DNA from 3 places in the Streptomyces sp. NPDC005811 genome. Region 3 is predicted to be linked to each of the others. Evidence: riboswitches for the same ligand, from Rfam matches in the RefSeq annotation. Region 3 holds a riboswitch; each other region holds the start of a gene.
What was found. Region 3 has a riboswitch for thiamine pyrophosphate ahead of ABZ490_RS18690 (thiamine ABC transporter substrate-binding protein). Riboswitches for the same ligand answer to the same signal wherever they lie in the genome.
Positions count from the first base shown of each region.

Region 1 (4,811 bases), on a different contig from region 3:
ACCCCACCCACACCCACCCATTCGGAGCACGACTGAAGCGGACCTGTGACGCGAGGCGCAGGGGGGTGGCGGGTGGGGGAGGGGGAGCCGCGAAGGCCGACCGGGAGGGAGAGCCGCCGATGGTGGACGACCCCTGCGGGTCGGTCCACCTCTCGACGTACTGGAAACGGGTGGTGCGAGGGTGGGAGAGGGGGAGGGTCAGAAGGCGGGGCGTTCCGGGTCCAGGGCGGCCAGACCCTCCGTGGGGGACGACGCCTCCGCGAAGTAGCGCCGGGGAATGCGCCCCGCCAGCCGCGCCCACCGCCCCGCCTCCACCCCGGCCCGCATGGCTGACGCCATCCGCGCGGGATCCGGCGACCGCGTCACCGCCGACGCCAGCATCACCCCCGCACACCCCAACTCCATCGCCAACGCCACATCGGACGCCGTCCCGGCCCCCGCGTCCAGAATCACCGGCACCCCCGCCCGCTCCACGATCAGCTGGAAGTTGTGCGGGTTGCGGATCCCGAGCCCCGACCCGATCGGCGACCCCAGCGGCATCACCGCCGCACACCCCACGTCCTCCAGCTTCCGCGCCAGCACCGGATCGTCGTTCGTGTACGGCAGCACCGTGAACCCGTCGTCCACCAGCGTCTCCGCCGCCTCCAGCAACTCCACCGGATCCGGCAGCAGCGTCCGCTCGTCGGCGACGACCTCCAGCTTCACCAGCGACGTCCCGAGCGCCTCCCGCGCCAGCCGCGCCGTCAGCACCGCTTCCCCGGCCGTGAAACACCCCGCCGTGTTGGGCAGCACCCGGATGCCGAGCCGCCGGAGCACCGACAGCACCGAGCCCCGTACACCGGGGTCCACCCGCCGCATCGCCACCGTCGTCAGCTCGGTCCCGGACGCCACCAGCGCCCGCTCCAGCACCTCCAGGCTCGGCGCACCGCCCGTACCCATGATCAGACGCGACGAGAAGGACGTACCGCCGAGGAGGAACGGATCGTCGGCCATGGCGCTCACCCTCCCTGCACAGCGGTCAGGACTTCCACCCGGTCGCCCTCGCGGAGCGCCGTCGCCGGCCACTCCGAGCGCGGCACGACCGTCTCGTTCAGCGCGGCCGCCACCCCGGAGGGCGCCGCCGTCAGGGACCGTACGACGCTGTCGAGGGCCGTACCGGGAGCGACCGCCTGCCGCTCCCCGTTCACGGAGATGTTCACCGGCATGTTCACCTGGACGTTCATACGAGCTGCTCCGAGCGGGCGGCGGCGCCGAAACGCCGGGGGGTGAAGGGGCGGGCCTCGTCGGGGAGTTCCCCGGTGGCCAGGGCATGCGCCAGGGCGTCCCCGGTCACCGGCGTCAGCAGCACCCCGTTGCGGTAGTGCCCGGTGGCCAGCAGCAGCCCCTCCAGCGCGGTCGGCCCGAGCAGCGGCGCGTTGTCGGGGGAGCCGGGCCGCAGTCCCGCGCGCGTCTCCGTCAGCGGCAGTTCCGTGATCCCCGGCACCAGCTCGTGCGCGTCGCGCAGCAGTTCGTACACGCCGCCCGCCGTCACCGCCGTGTCCCAGCCCAGTTCCTCGCTCGTGGCGCCCACGACCAGCTCGCCGTTCTCCCGGGGCACCAGATACACCTGGCTGCCGCGCACCACGGCCCGCACGGTACGGCTGAGGAACGGCGCGTACCCGGTCGGCACCGTCAGCCGCAGCACCTGCCCCTTCACCGGCCGCACCGGCGGCAGCACGTCCTCCGGCACCCCCGCCAGCCGCCCGCTGAGACTCCCCGCCGCGAGCACCACCTGCCCCGCCCCCAGGGCCGTACCGTCTCCCGTGACGACCCCCGCGGCCCGGCCGCCCGCCACGGACAGCCGCTCCGCCCAGGCGCGGTGGAGGACCACCCCGGCCCGCTCGCACGCCACGACCAGCGCGTCGGCCAGCCGCCGGGGATCGATCTGGTGGTCGCCGTCCACCCGCAGTCCGCCCCGCACCCCGGGCGCGAGCATCGGCTCCAGTCGCCGGCACTCCCGCCCGGTCAGCCACTCCGACTCCAGCCCCGACTGCGCCTGCAACGCGTGCAGTTCCCGCAGATGGGCGCGGTCGTCGGCGTCCAGCGCCACCGCGAGCGTGCCGCACCGGCGGTAGCCGAGGTCCAGTCCGGCCGCCTCCGTCAGCTCGGCCGCGAAGTCCGGATAGCGGCGGGCCGAGGCCAGGTTGAGCCCCAGCAGGGTCTGCTCGCCGTAGTGCAGTTCGGTGACGGCGGCCAGCATCCCGGCCGCCACCCGCGCGGCCCCGCCGCCCGGTTCGGGGTCCACCACCGTCGTGGCGAACCCGCGTTGCGCGGCCCGCCACGCCGTGACCAGCCCGATGATCCCGCCCCCCACGACGAGGACGTCGGATGTACGTGTACGCGACATGGGCGTCCAGCCCCTCCCTTCGCCGGCATGACCCGGATCAGGTTCGTACGGTCGGAGGCCGGCCAGCCTCCCTCTCAGCCCGGTGCGTCCGGGCTCCCGCGAGTGCTCTACGTTGGCCACACCCTAGCCCGTGCTTCCGCGCCCCTGTAAAGGGAGCCTCCCGCCCGCAAGGAGCCCTCTCCCCATGCCCCGCTCGCTCGACGGTCTCGTCCTCGCCCCCGTCGCCGACCAGGCCCCGGGCCAGGTCGGCACCCGCACCCGCTTCGCGTACCACGAGGAGGACGGCGTGATCTGGGCGGACTACGCGGGCGGTGATGTCGTAAGAGGCCGTCTCGTGGGTACCCGTAGGGGGGACCGGCTCGACTTCCGGTACGTCCAGCTCAAGCAGGACGGCACGACCTCCTCGGGACACTGCGTCTCGACGGTCCTCGCCCTGCCGGACGGCCGGGTGCGGCTGGAGGAGACCTGGTCCTGGGAGTCGCAGGAGGGCAGCGGAACCAGCGTTGTGGAGCAGGTCACGGAGCACGACCACTGACTGACAGATCGTCAGGTGTCTATGGTGATCAGGTGAGCGAGCTGAGCAGGGAAGAGGACAGGCGGGCCGGGCGGCGCGTGGTGGTCGTCGGCGCCGGCATGGCCGGGGTGCAGACCGCGGTCGCGCTGCGCGAACAGGGCTTCGACGGCACCGTGACGCTGATCGGCGCCGAGCCCCACCAGCCCTACGACCGGCCGCCGCTGTCCAAGGCCGTGCTGCTCGGCAAGGCCGAGGGCTCCGCCTTCGACGTCGACTTCGAGAGCCTCGGCATCGACCTGCTGCTCGGCCGCGAGGTGCTCGGCCTGCGCCCCGCCGACCACGAGGTGGACACCGGGACCGGCCCCGTCCCGTACGACGTCCTCGTCCTCGCCACCGGCGCCGAACCGGTCCGGCTGCCGGGCGCCGAGGGCGTGCCCGGCGTCCATCTGCTGCGCACCCTGGACGACGCCGAACGACTGCGGCCCGTCCTCGCCGCCGCGCACGACATCGTGGTCGTCGGCGCCGGCTGGATCGGCGCCGAGTTCGCCACCGCCGCGCGCGAGGCCGGCTGCGCGGTCACCGTCGTCGAGGCCGCCGACCGGCCCCTCGCCGGTGCCCTGCCCGCCGAGGTCGCCGCCCCGATGACCTCCTGGTACGCCGACAGCGGCACCGACCTGCGCACCCACGCGCGCGTGGCCCGCGTCGAGCCCGGCGCGGTCGTCCTCGACGACGGCACCCGGCTGCCCGCGGGCGCCGTCGTCGTCGGCATCGGCGCCCGCCCCGCCACCGGCTGGCTGGCCGGCTCCGGCGTCGCCCTGGGCCCCCACCACGAGGTCCTGGCCGACGACCGGCTGCGCACCTCCCTCCCGGACGTGTACGCGGTCGGCGACTGTGCCTCCTTCCCCTCGGCGCGCTACGGCGAACGTCTCCTCGTCCACCACTGGGACAACGCCCTCCAGGGCCCCCGCACGGTCGCCGCGAACATCGTCGGCGCGGCCACGGACGAGCCCCCGGCCGTCTACGACCCGGTCCCGTACTTCTGGTCCGAGCAGTTCGGCCGCTTCGTCCAGTACGCCGGCCACCACGCCACGGCCGACCGCCTGGTCTGGCGCGGCGACCCGACGGGCCCGGCCTGGAGCGTCTGCTGGCTCCGCGACGGCCGCCTGACCGCCCTCCTGGCCGTGGGCCGCCCCCGCGACCTGGCCCAGGGCCGACGCCTGATCGAATCGGCCACCCGCATGGACCCGACGGCACTGGCAGACCCCGGCCGCCCTTTGAAGACCGCGACCGCACTTACCTAGGGGCGCGGGGAACTGCGCGACAAGCCCCCACTCACCCGCACCCGACCACGCACCCATCGCCGCCCGCTCCCACATGCGCCTACCCTTGACCCCGTGACCGAGATTGACGCAAAGACCGATGCTCTCGTCCCCGCCTGGCTGACCGTGCCCGACATCGCGGAGATGCTCGATGTCGACGTGATCCGCGTCCGGCAGCTGATCAAGGAGGGCCAGCTCATCGCCGTACGCCGCGGGGAGAACCGCGCGCTGCACATCCCCGCCGCCTTCATCGACGGCGACAAGGTGGTCAAGGGCCTCACCGGCACCCTGACGCTGCTGCGGGACGACGGCTTCACGGACGAAGAGATGCTGGAGTGGCTCTTCACGCCCGACGACAGCCTGCCCGGCACCCCCGCCCAGGCCCTCAGCGAGAATCGCGGCACGGAGGTGAAGCGCCGCGCTCAGGCGCTCGCCGTCTGAGACAGCCGGTCTGAGACAGCCGGTACCGACACCACGGGGGACACCGATGACCGACACCGCTCGCGCCCGCCTGGCCGACGCCCGCCTCTATCTGTGCACGGACGCCCGCACCCGCCAGGGCGACCTGCCGGAGTTCCTGGACGCGGTCCTG
Region 1 is NZ_JBEXXK010000008.1:237,100-241,910, reverse strand. Features, by position in the region: gene ABZ490_RS11695 (thiazole synthase) at 199-993, opposite strand; gene thiS (sulfur carrier protein ThiS) at 999-1,199, opposite strand; gene thiO (glycine oxidase ThiO) at 1,220-2,386, opposite strand; TPP riboswitch at 2,384-2,496, opposite strand; gene ABZ490_RS11680 (hypothetical protein) at 2,571-2,921, shown strand; gene ABZ490_RS11675 (FAD-dependent oxidoreductase) at 3,020-4,201, shown strand; gene ABZ490_RS11670 (Rv2175c family DNA-binding protein) at 4,295-4,660, shown strand; gene thiE (thiamine phosphate synthase) at 4,707-4,811, shown strand, end outside.
Region 1: another riboswitch for thiamine pyrophosphate. It lies ahead of thiO (glycine oxidase ThiO); the one in region 3 lies ahead of ABZ490_RS18690 (thiamine ABC transporter substrate-binding protein).

Region 2 (4,811 bases), on a different contig from region 3:
ACCGATCATGCTCCTGCTGTTTCGAGGAACCATAGGGGCGGCATACGACAACGGCCGACGCTGCCGTGGAGAGCAGTGCGACAGGCGGTACCCGGATCAGTCGACCGCGGGCACCGCCCGAAGCCTCACTCGGCGAGCGGCAGGTACACCCTGTTCCCGCTCGCCGCGAACTCCTTCGACTTCTGGAGCATCCCGTCAGCGATCTCCTCCGGCGACGCCCCCTCAGCCACCGCACCGCCGAACCGCTCTGTGATGCTTTGGCTAATCTTCATCGAGCAGAACTTCGGCCCGCACATCGAGCAGAAGTGGGCCGTCTTGGCCGGCTCGGCCGGGAGGGTCTCGTCGTGGAAGTCGCGGGCCGTGTCCGGGTCGAGGGCCAGGTTGAACTGGTCCTCCCAGCGGAACTCGAAGCGGGCGTCGGACAGTGCGTCGTCCCACTCCTGGGCTCCGGGGTGACCCTTTGCGAGGTCGGCCGCGTGGGCGGCGATCTTGTAGGTGATGACACCGGTCTTGACGTCGTCGCGGTTGGGCAGGCCCAGATGCTCCTTGGGCGTGACGTAGCAGAGCATCGCCGTGCCCCACCAGGCGATCATCGCGGCGCCGATGCCGGAGGTGATGTGGTCGTACGCCGGAGCGATGTCCGTCGTCAGCGGGCCGAGCGTATAGAACGGAGCCTCATCGCAGATCTCCTGCTGAAGGTCGATGTTCTCCTTGATCTTGTGCATCGGGACATGTCCCGGGCCCTCGATCATGGTCTGTACGTGAAAACGCTTCGCGATCGTGTTGAGTTCCCCGAGCGTGCGCAACTCCGCGAACTGCGCCTCGTCGTTGGCGTCCGCGATCGAGCCCGGCCGCAGACCGTCGCCCAGCGAGTACGTGACGTCGTAGGCGGCGAGGATCTCGCAGAGTTCCTCGAAGTTCTCGTACAGGAACGACTCCTTGTGGTGCGCCAGGCACCAGGCCGCCATGATCGAGCCGCCGCGCGAGACGATGCCGGTCTTGCGGTTCGCGGTGAGCGGGACGTACGCGAGGCGCACACCCGCGTGGACCGTCATGTAGTCCACGCCCTGCTCGGCCTGCTCGACGACGGTGTCCTTGTAGATCTCCCACGTCAGTTCCTCGGCCCTGCCGTCGACCTTCTCCAGCGCCTGGTACAGCGGCACCGTGCCGATCGGGACGGGGGAGTTGCGCAGCACCCACTCCCGGGTGGTGTGGATGTTGCGGCCGGTGGAGAGATCCATGACCGTGTCGGCACCCCAGCGGGTCGCCCAGGTCATCTTCTCGACCTCCTCCTCGATGGAGGACGTCACCGCCGAGTTGCCGATGTTGGCGTTGACCTTCACCAGGAACCTCTTGCCGATGATCATCGGCTCGATCTCCGGGTGGTTGACGTTGGCCGGCAGCACCGCGCGCCCGGCCGCGATCTCCTCTCGCACCACCTCCGGAGAAACGCTCTCCCTGAGGGCCACGAACTCCATCTCGGGCGTGATCTCGCCCCTGCGGGCATACGCGAGCTGGGTGACCGCCCGGCCGTCCCGGCTCCGGCGCGGCAGCCGCGGACGGCCCGGGAACACCGCGTCGAGATTGCGCAGTCCACCGCGCGGCGAGGTGTGCTTGATGCCGTCGTCCTCGGGCCGGACCGGCCGGCCCGCGTACTCCTCCGTGTCGCCGCGGGCGATGATCCAGTTCTCCCGCAGCGGCGCCAGGCCCCGGCGTACGTCGGTGTCGGCGAGCGGATCGGTGTACGGCCCGGAAGTGTCGTACAACGTGACCGACTGCCCGTTGGTGAGGTGCACCTGGCGGACCGGCACGCGCAGGTCGGGGCGAGCGCCCTCGAGGTACCCCTTGTGCCAGCCGATGGACGTCCCGCTCTTCTCGCTGGTCGCCTCGGCCGCGTCCGTGTCGGCCGCGTTCTGCGTGAAGGCAGGCGTGCGTGCGTCCTTGTTGGTCATGAGACCTACTCCCTACGCCGGCATTACCCGGTAACAGGTTCGGCGGTCGACGCAGCGGCTACCGTCTGCCGACGTTTCATGTGAAACATCACTCGCTCTGGTGACGTTCCACGTGAAACATCGCGAAGACGGAGGTCAGCGCCCTCTCAGCCCGGTGCTCCGAGCTCCCGCGTGTGCAAAGGTGGCACCACGCTAGCGGTATGTGTGGCGCGGTGAACAGTGGGCCTCTGCCGTTCTTGCGATGATCGGGCGGTGACCACGACACACCAGCCCCCGTATCCGCCCGGCGAGCCGCCTCGCAGGCCCGGCGCCGGTGGCGGCCCTGGTCCCCGACCTGGCAACCCCCCACAGGGCGGGCCCGCCGCCCAAGGGCGTCAGGACGAACGCGACTTCAGCTTCGGCGGCGGGTTCGACCGCGGCGGTCAGGGGGTCGGGCCCGGCTACGGGCAGCGCCCAGGGCCGCATCCCGGGACCGAGCACCACGGGCCTGAGCACCACGGGCCTGAGCACCACCGGTCCGGTCACCCGGGGCCCGGTCGGCAAGGGCCCCAGCCCTCCGGACCCGGATATCCCGGACATCCCGGGCACTCCGAGCCGCCTGAACACCCCGGGCGCGAGCATGAGCACGGCCATGGGCAAGGGCAGCGGCAGGGACCCGGTTCAGCTCCCGGCGGAGACCATGGGCACGGCTCCGAGGACGGTCACACCGGCGGACAGGGCAGCGGTTCCGGAGGCGGACACGGGCATGGGCACAGCCACAGCCACGGTCCGGCCGCCCCGGTCTCCAAGCATCTGCGCAAGGTCATCGGAGCGATCCTCATTCCCTTCGCCGCGGCGGTGCTGGTCGGGCTGGTGGTGCTGTGGCCCGGCGGCGCCCCGGCGCACGAGCGCACCGGCGTCGGCTTCGACCGGCAGACACAGCACGCCACGGTGACCAAGGTCGTCAAGGTGAGCTGCCAGTCGGTGAACGCCTCCGGTGGCACCCCGGTCGGCAACGCCTCCACCGCTGGTTCCTCCGCCGAGCAGCAGACGGACGCCACCTGCAAGAAGGCCACGATCCGCGTGGACACCGGCGACGACAAGGGCCGTACCTTCACGGAGATCGTCCAGCCGGACCAGTCACGGCAGTTGGAGCAGGGCGAGCAGGTCGTGGTCGCCTACGAGCCCTCGGCGCCGAAGGACCTGCAGTACTCGGTCACCGATGTGAACCGCGGGATCCCGATGACGGTGCTGGCCGTGATCTTCGCGGTCGCCGTCGTGGTCGTCGGGCGGCTGCGCGGTGTCATGGCGCTGGTGGCGCTCGCCGCGAGCTTCCTCATCCTGAACTTCTTCATCCTGCCCGCGATCCTTCAGGGCTCGAACCCCCTGCTGGTGGCCGTGGTGGGGTCCAGCGCCATCATGCTGATCGCCCTGTATCTGTGCCATGGACTGTCGGCCCGTACATCCGTCGCCGTGCTCGGCACCCTCATCTCGCTGATGCTGATCGGCTTCCTCGGCTCCTGGTTCGTGGACTGGGCCGCGCTCACCGGCAACACGGACGACAACACCGGCCTGATCCACGGTCTGTACCCGTCGATCGACATGAGCGGTCTGCTGCTCGCCGGCATCATCATCGGCTCGCTCGGTGTGCTCGACGACGTCACGGTCACCCAGACCTCCGCGGTCTGGGAGCTGCACGAGGCGAACCCGGCGATGGGCTGGCGCGGGCTGTACCGGGCCGGTATCCGGATCGGCCGCGACCACATCGCGTCCGTGGTGAACACCCTCGTCCTCGCCTACGCCGGTGCCGCCCTGCCGCTGCTGCTGCTCTTCTCGATCGCGCAGAGCAGCGTCGGCACGGTCGCCAACAGCGAGCTGGTCGCCGAGGAGATCGTGCGCACACTGGTGGGCTCCATCGGTCTGGTGGCCTCGGTGCCGGTCACCACGGCCCTCGCGGCTCTCGTGGTCGCCGCCGACCGCCCGGAACCGGGCAAGGCGGCCGCGGCCGCACCGGTACCGGTACCGGAGATGGCCCCGGTGGGCGCTTCGGCGGCAGGCCCCGGACAGCCGCGCGGCGGCCGGGGGAGACGGCGCAAGCACTGACGTCAGGGGGGCGGGTGCCCGGAAGCGCCCACCCCCTGAAGAAGCGTTCCTGCATGGCCCCACCCCCCTGGCGAAGCGTTACGCCTGCGCCGGCCGTCAAACGGTCAGCCGGTGCTCTGCTCCTCCGCGAGGATCCGGTCCAGCGCCTCGTCGAGATGGGCGTCGAAGTCGGCGAGCGCCCCCTCCTGGCCCAGTGGGACCAGCTTGTCGGTGCGGTCCAGGAAGGCCACCAGAGGCGCCGCCGAAGAGCGGAACAGCGCCTGGTCAGCGCCCACCTGAAGCCGGATCAGCACCTCGCCGAGCACATCGGGGTCCACCGGCGAGACCCGGACGTCCCCCTCCCCGCAGGGCCTGCCCACCCCGTCGATGAGCAGCTCGCGCCCGAACGCCCAGGTCACCGGAGCGTCACCGGGAAGGTGGAAGGTGAGCCGTACGGCATAGGGATCGCGCGACTCATAGCCCAGTTCCACCGGGATGCGGAACGAGAGCTCCTCGGACACGAGGAAGCTCATCATGACTTCTGCCTGAACTGCCTGTACGGACTCGCGCATCGCGTTACCCCGTCATTTGCCGTCGAATGGCCGGTAATCAACCCCTGACACTGCACCGCATCTTGCTGAACGTGCACAACAGATCACAAGGAGTGAGTTTTCACATACTGATAGAGATCGCGATTGACCCCAACTTGCTCCCGATCTCGCCCTGCAACTGCCGTGCCGCCGGAAGCAGCCGATCGGCCTGCCGGGCGGGCAGGGAGATGGCCATCGTGGCCACCGT
Region 2 is NZ_JBEXXK010000007.1:47,039-51,849, forward strand. Features, by position in the region: gene thiC (phosphomethylpyrimidine synthase ThiC) at 126-1,952, opposite strand; TPP riboswitch at 1,945-2,133, opposite strand; gene ABZ490_RS09665 (YibE/F family protein) at 2,205-4,034, shown strand; gene ABZ490_RS09670 (SsgA family sporulation/cell division regulator) at 4,139-4,585, opposite strand; gene ABZ490_RS09675 (IclR family transcriptional regulator C-terminal domain-containing protein) at 4,686-4,811, opposite strand, start outside.
Region 2: another riboswitch for thiamine pyrophosphate. It lies ahead of thiC (phosphomethylpyrimidine synthase ThiC); the one in region 3 lies ahead of ABZ490_RS18690 (thiamine ABC transporter substrate-binding protein).

Region 3 (4,811 bases):
CGGAGAAGGAGCTCGACGACACCACCGCGAAGTACGTCGCTCAGGTGGACGAGCTCCTCAAGCACAAGGAAGCGGAGCTGCTCGAGGTCTGATGAACGACTCTTCCTGGGGCTCTCCGCCGCCAGCCGGGACACAGGCCGGGTACTGGGGGCCCACCGACCAGGGGGCCTACCAGGGGCCTGTCCAGGGGGCCGCCCCGGCGGGTCCCACGTACGATGCGCCTGAGGCGCAGCAGACTCGCCCCATGCCCATCGTCCCCGACGTACCCGCGCACGGCGGACACCAGGATGACGACCCGGGGGCCGCCCGGCGGGGCGGCCCCTCGTTCCGCGACGAGGCGTACCGCCCGATGGCGCCCGACCAGGCGTCCTTCGGTGCGGAGACGTTCCGCCACGAGACCCCGTCGGCACCGCCCCATGCGGCGGTGCCGCAGAATCCGGAGCCCATGCCCGCAGCCCCACAGCCCGCGCCCGCACCGCAGAAGAAGAGTGCGGGCCGAGACCTGGGCGCGGCCATAGGAGTCGCGGTCGGGCTCGGTGTGGTGATCGTCGCGTCGCTGTTCATCGTCAAGGCCGTGTTCGTCGGCGTGATAGCGGTCGCCGTCGTCGTCGGGCTGTGGGAGCTGACCAGCAGGCTGCAGGAGCGCAAGCAGATCAAGGCACCGCTGGTGCCGCTCGCGATCGGCGGCGCCGCGATGGTCGTCGCCGGGTATGTGCGGGGACCCGAGGGCGCCTGGGTCGCCATGGCCCTGACCGCGCTGGCGGTCCTGGTCTGGCGGATGACGGAACCGCCCGAGGGCTACCTCAGGGATGTCACGGCGGGGGTCTTCGCCGCCTTCTACGTCCCCTTCCTGGCCACGTTCGTCGCCCTGATGCTCACCGCGGACGACGGCGCGCAGCGCGTCCTGGCGTTCTTCCTCCTCACGGTCGTCAGCGACACCGGTGCGTACGCCGTCGGCTGGCGGTTCGGCAAGCACAAGCTCGCCCCGCGCATCAGCCCCGGCAAGACCCGTGAGGGCCTGCTGGGCGCGGTGTCGTTCGCGATGGTCGTGGGCGCGCTGTGCATGCAGTTCCTGATCGACGACGGCCAGTGGTGGCAGGGGCTGCTGCTGGGCCTCGCGGTCGCGGCCAGCGCCACGCTCGGCGACCTCGGCGAGTCCATGATCAAGCGGGACCTGGGCATCAAGGACATGGGCACGCTGCTGCCGGGGCACGGCGGCATCATGGACCGTCTGGACTCGCTGCTGCCGACGGCTCCGGTCGTCTGGCTGCTGCTCGTGCTGTTCGTCGGATCGGGCTGACCGGCGCCGGCCCGTCCACCTTGCCCGCCGGCCCCCGTCCTGATCCCTCAGGACGGGGGCCCGCGGCCTTTACCGGACCGCCCACATAGTGGGACGATTTCCTCTGAAGACCCTTTTCATGGGCAATAACCCCGAGAGGGGGCAGGTGTCATGTCCGGCTTCCGTGAATCGATCGACGTGGACCGCAGCCCCGACGACGTGTGGGCGTACCTCATCGACCCGTCGCATCTGCCCGAGTGGCAGGCGAGCGCGGTGTCGGCCGAACAGCTGGACCCCGGCCCGATCCAGGTCGGCTCCCGGCTGCGCATCACCCGGCACGTGGGCCGCCGGGAGATCCCGATGACCATGGAGTACACCGAGTACGACCCGCCGCACGCCTGGGGCCTGCAAGGCGTCGACGGCCCCGTCCGCGGCCACGTCCACGGCGAGATCACCCCGCTCGACGACGGCCGTCGCTCCCGCGTGACGATGGAACTCGACTTCGAGGGCAAGGGCGTGGGCAAGGTCCTCCTCCCCCTGGTCGTCCGCCCCCAGGTCCGCAAGGAACTACCGATCAACGAACGGCTCCTGAAGAGCCACCTGGAACAGCCGACGCCGTAGGCCTTCCCGCCGCGCGACCGGGGCACCGGATTCGATCTGCGACACTGGTTGGGCCATGCCTAAGCCCGGAGAACTTACTTTTGTCGCGCCGCGCGGAGCCAAGAAGCCGCCGCGGCATCTTGCCGATCTTTCGCCTGCGGAGCGGAAGGACGCCGTCGCGGAGATCGGTGAGAAGCCGTTCCGTGCCAAGCAGCTCTCGCAGCACTACTTCGCGCGGTACGCGCACGACCCGGTGGAGTGGACCGACATCCCCGCCGGTGCGCGGGAGAAGCTGCGGGAGGCGCTGCTGCCCGAGCTGATGACCGTCGTACGGCATCTGTCGACCGACGAGGGAACCACCCGCAAGACGCTGTGGCGGCTGTTCGACGGCACGCTCGTCGAGTCGGTGCTGATGCGGTACCCGGACCGGGTGACGATGTGCATCAGCTCGCAGGCGGGCTGCGGGATGAACTGCCCGTTCTGTGCGACCGGGCAGGCCGGGCTCGACCGGAACCTGTCCAGTGCCGAGATCGTGCACCAGATCGTGGACGGGATGCGGGCGCTCAGGGACGGGGACGTCCCGGGCGGGCCGGCGCGGCTGTCCAACATCGTCTTCATGGGGATGGGCGAGCCGCTCGCCAACTACAAGCGGGTCGTCACCGCGATCCGGGCGCTCACCGATCCCGCTCCGGACGGCCTCGGGCTGTCGCAGCGCGGGATCACCGTCTCGACGGTCGGGCTCGTGCCCGCCATCCACCGGTTCGCCGACGAGGGCTTCAAGTGCCGGCTCGCGATCTCCCTGCACGCGCCGGACGACGAGCTGCGCGACACCCTCGTCCCCGTGAACACGCGCTGGAAGGTGCGTGAGGTGCTCGACGCCGGATTCGACTACGTGGAGAAGTCCGGGCGGCGGCTGTCCATCGAGTACGCCCTGATCCGTGACATCAACGATCAGGCGTGGCGCGGTGACCGGCTCGGGCGACTGCTCCGCGGCAAGCCCGTGCACGTCAACCTCATCCCGCTGAACCCGACCCCGGGCTCGAAGTGGACGGCCTCGCGGCCCGAGGACGAGAAGGCGTTCGTCGAGGCCATCGCGGCGCACGGGGTGCCCGTCACCGTCCGGGACACCCGTGGCCAGGAGATCGACGGAGCCTGTGGTCAGCTGGCGGCCACCGAGCGGTAAAATCTGGCCACGGCATCACGCCATATCGTCATACTCGCGTCTTCATCACACCCACATCTTCATATTCCGACAGGGGAGCGCCACAGCGCTGAGAGTGCGGCAATCGGGCCGCAGACCCTCTGAACCTCGCCCAGGTCATTCTGGGTAGGAAGTTCGGTCATCGCTCAAGCTGTTGTGCCCTGCCCGGGTGTCCCCGGGCGGGGCCGCGTTCTTCCTGGCCAACCCCAGGAGGACATCCAGTGCAACATCCCGTGCACCTCAAGACCCTCGTGGCGGCGACGGTCGGCCTCGGCCTCGTCACGCTGTCCGCATGCGGTGCGGAGTCGTCCGGCACCAAGAGCGCGTCGGACACCAAGACCGTCACCCTCGTCAGCCATGACTCGTGGGCCGTCTCCAAGAGCGTGCTCGCCGACTTCGAGAAGCAGTCCGGCTACCGGGTGAAGGTCCTCACGGACGGCGACGCGGGCCAGGCCGTCAACAAGGCCATCCTGACCAAGGACAACCCGCAGGGGGACGTCTTCTTCGGCGTCGACAACACCCTGCTGTCGCGTGCGCTCGACAACGGTCTGTTCCAGTCGTACGAGGCCAAGGGGCTCGACCAGGTCGGCAGCGCCTACCAGCTGGACTCGGGCAAGCACCGGGTCACGCCGATCGACTACGGCGACATCTGCGTCAACTACGACAAGAAGTACTTCGCCGACCACAAGCTGGCCCCGCCGACGTCGTACGACGATCTGATCAAGCCCGCCTACAAGAACCTCCTCGTCACCGAGAACGCCTCCACCTCCTCCCCGGGCCTCGGCTTCCTGCTCGGCACGGCCGCACGGTACGGCGACGACGGCTGGCAGGGCTACTGGAAGAAGCTCAAGGCCAACGGCGTGAAGGTCGTCGACGGCTGGGAGCAGGCGTACAACGAGGAGTTCTCGGGGTCCGCCGGCGGCAAGAAGGCCGGGGCCGACCACCCGCTCGTCGTGTCGTACGCCTCGTCCCCGCCCGCCGAGGTGATCTACGGCGACCCCAAGCCCAGCACCGCCCCGACCGGCGTCGCGACCGGGACCTGCTTCCGGCAGATCGAGTTCGCGGGGCTGCTGGGCAACGCGAGGAACAGCGCGGGCGGCAAGGCGCTCATCGACTTCCTGATCTCCAAGGAGTTCCAGGAGGACATGCCGCTCAACATGTTCGTCTACCCGGTGGTCGAGGGGGCGAGCGTGCCCGCCGAGTTCACGAAGTACGGGCCCGCCGCCAAGGACCCCGAGACCATGGACCCGGCGAAGATCGCCCAGAACCGCGACCAGTGGGTCACGTCGTGGACCTCGCTCGTACTGAAGTGACCAAGGCGGCCGGACGGCCTTCCGGGAGCGCGGCGCGGCTCGGCCTGATGGCCCTGCCCGTCGCGTTCTTCGGGCTGTTCTTCGCCTATCCCGTCGCCGCGATCGTCGCCCGTGGGCTGAAGGTCGACGGGACATGGGAGTTCGGGCGGATCGTCGACGTCCTGGGCCGGTCGGACATCCGGCACGTCCTGTGGTTCACCACCTGGCAGGCGGTCGCCTCCACCGTGCTCACCCTGGCGGTCGCGCTGCCGGGCGCGTATGTCCTCGCCCGGCTGGACTTCCCGGGCAAGCAGGTGCTGCGGGCCGTGGTGACGGTGCCGTTCGTGCTGCCGACGGTGGTCGTCGGCAGCGCGTTCCTCGCGCTCGTCGGGCGCGGCGGTCTGCTGGACGACCTGTGGGGCGTACGGCTGGACACGAC
Region 3 is NZ_JBEXXK010000016.1:21,057-25,867, reverse strand. Features, by position in the region: gene frr (ribosome recycling factor) at 1-92, shown strand, start outside; gene ABZ490_RS18705 (phosphatidate cytidylyltransferase) at 92-1,300, shown strand; gene ABZ490_RS18700 (SRPBCC family protein) at 1,451-1,900, shown strand; gene rlmN (23S rRNA (adenine(2503)-C(2))-methyltransferase RlmN) at 1,956-3,062, shown strand; TPP riboswitch at 3,124-3,231, shown strand; gene ABZ490_RS18690 (thiamine ABC transporter substrate-binding protein) at 3,314-4,393, shown strand; gene ABZ490_RS18685 (iron ABC transporter permease) at 4,441-4,811, shown strand, end outside.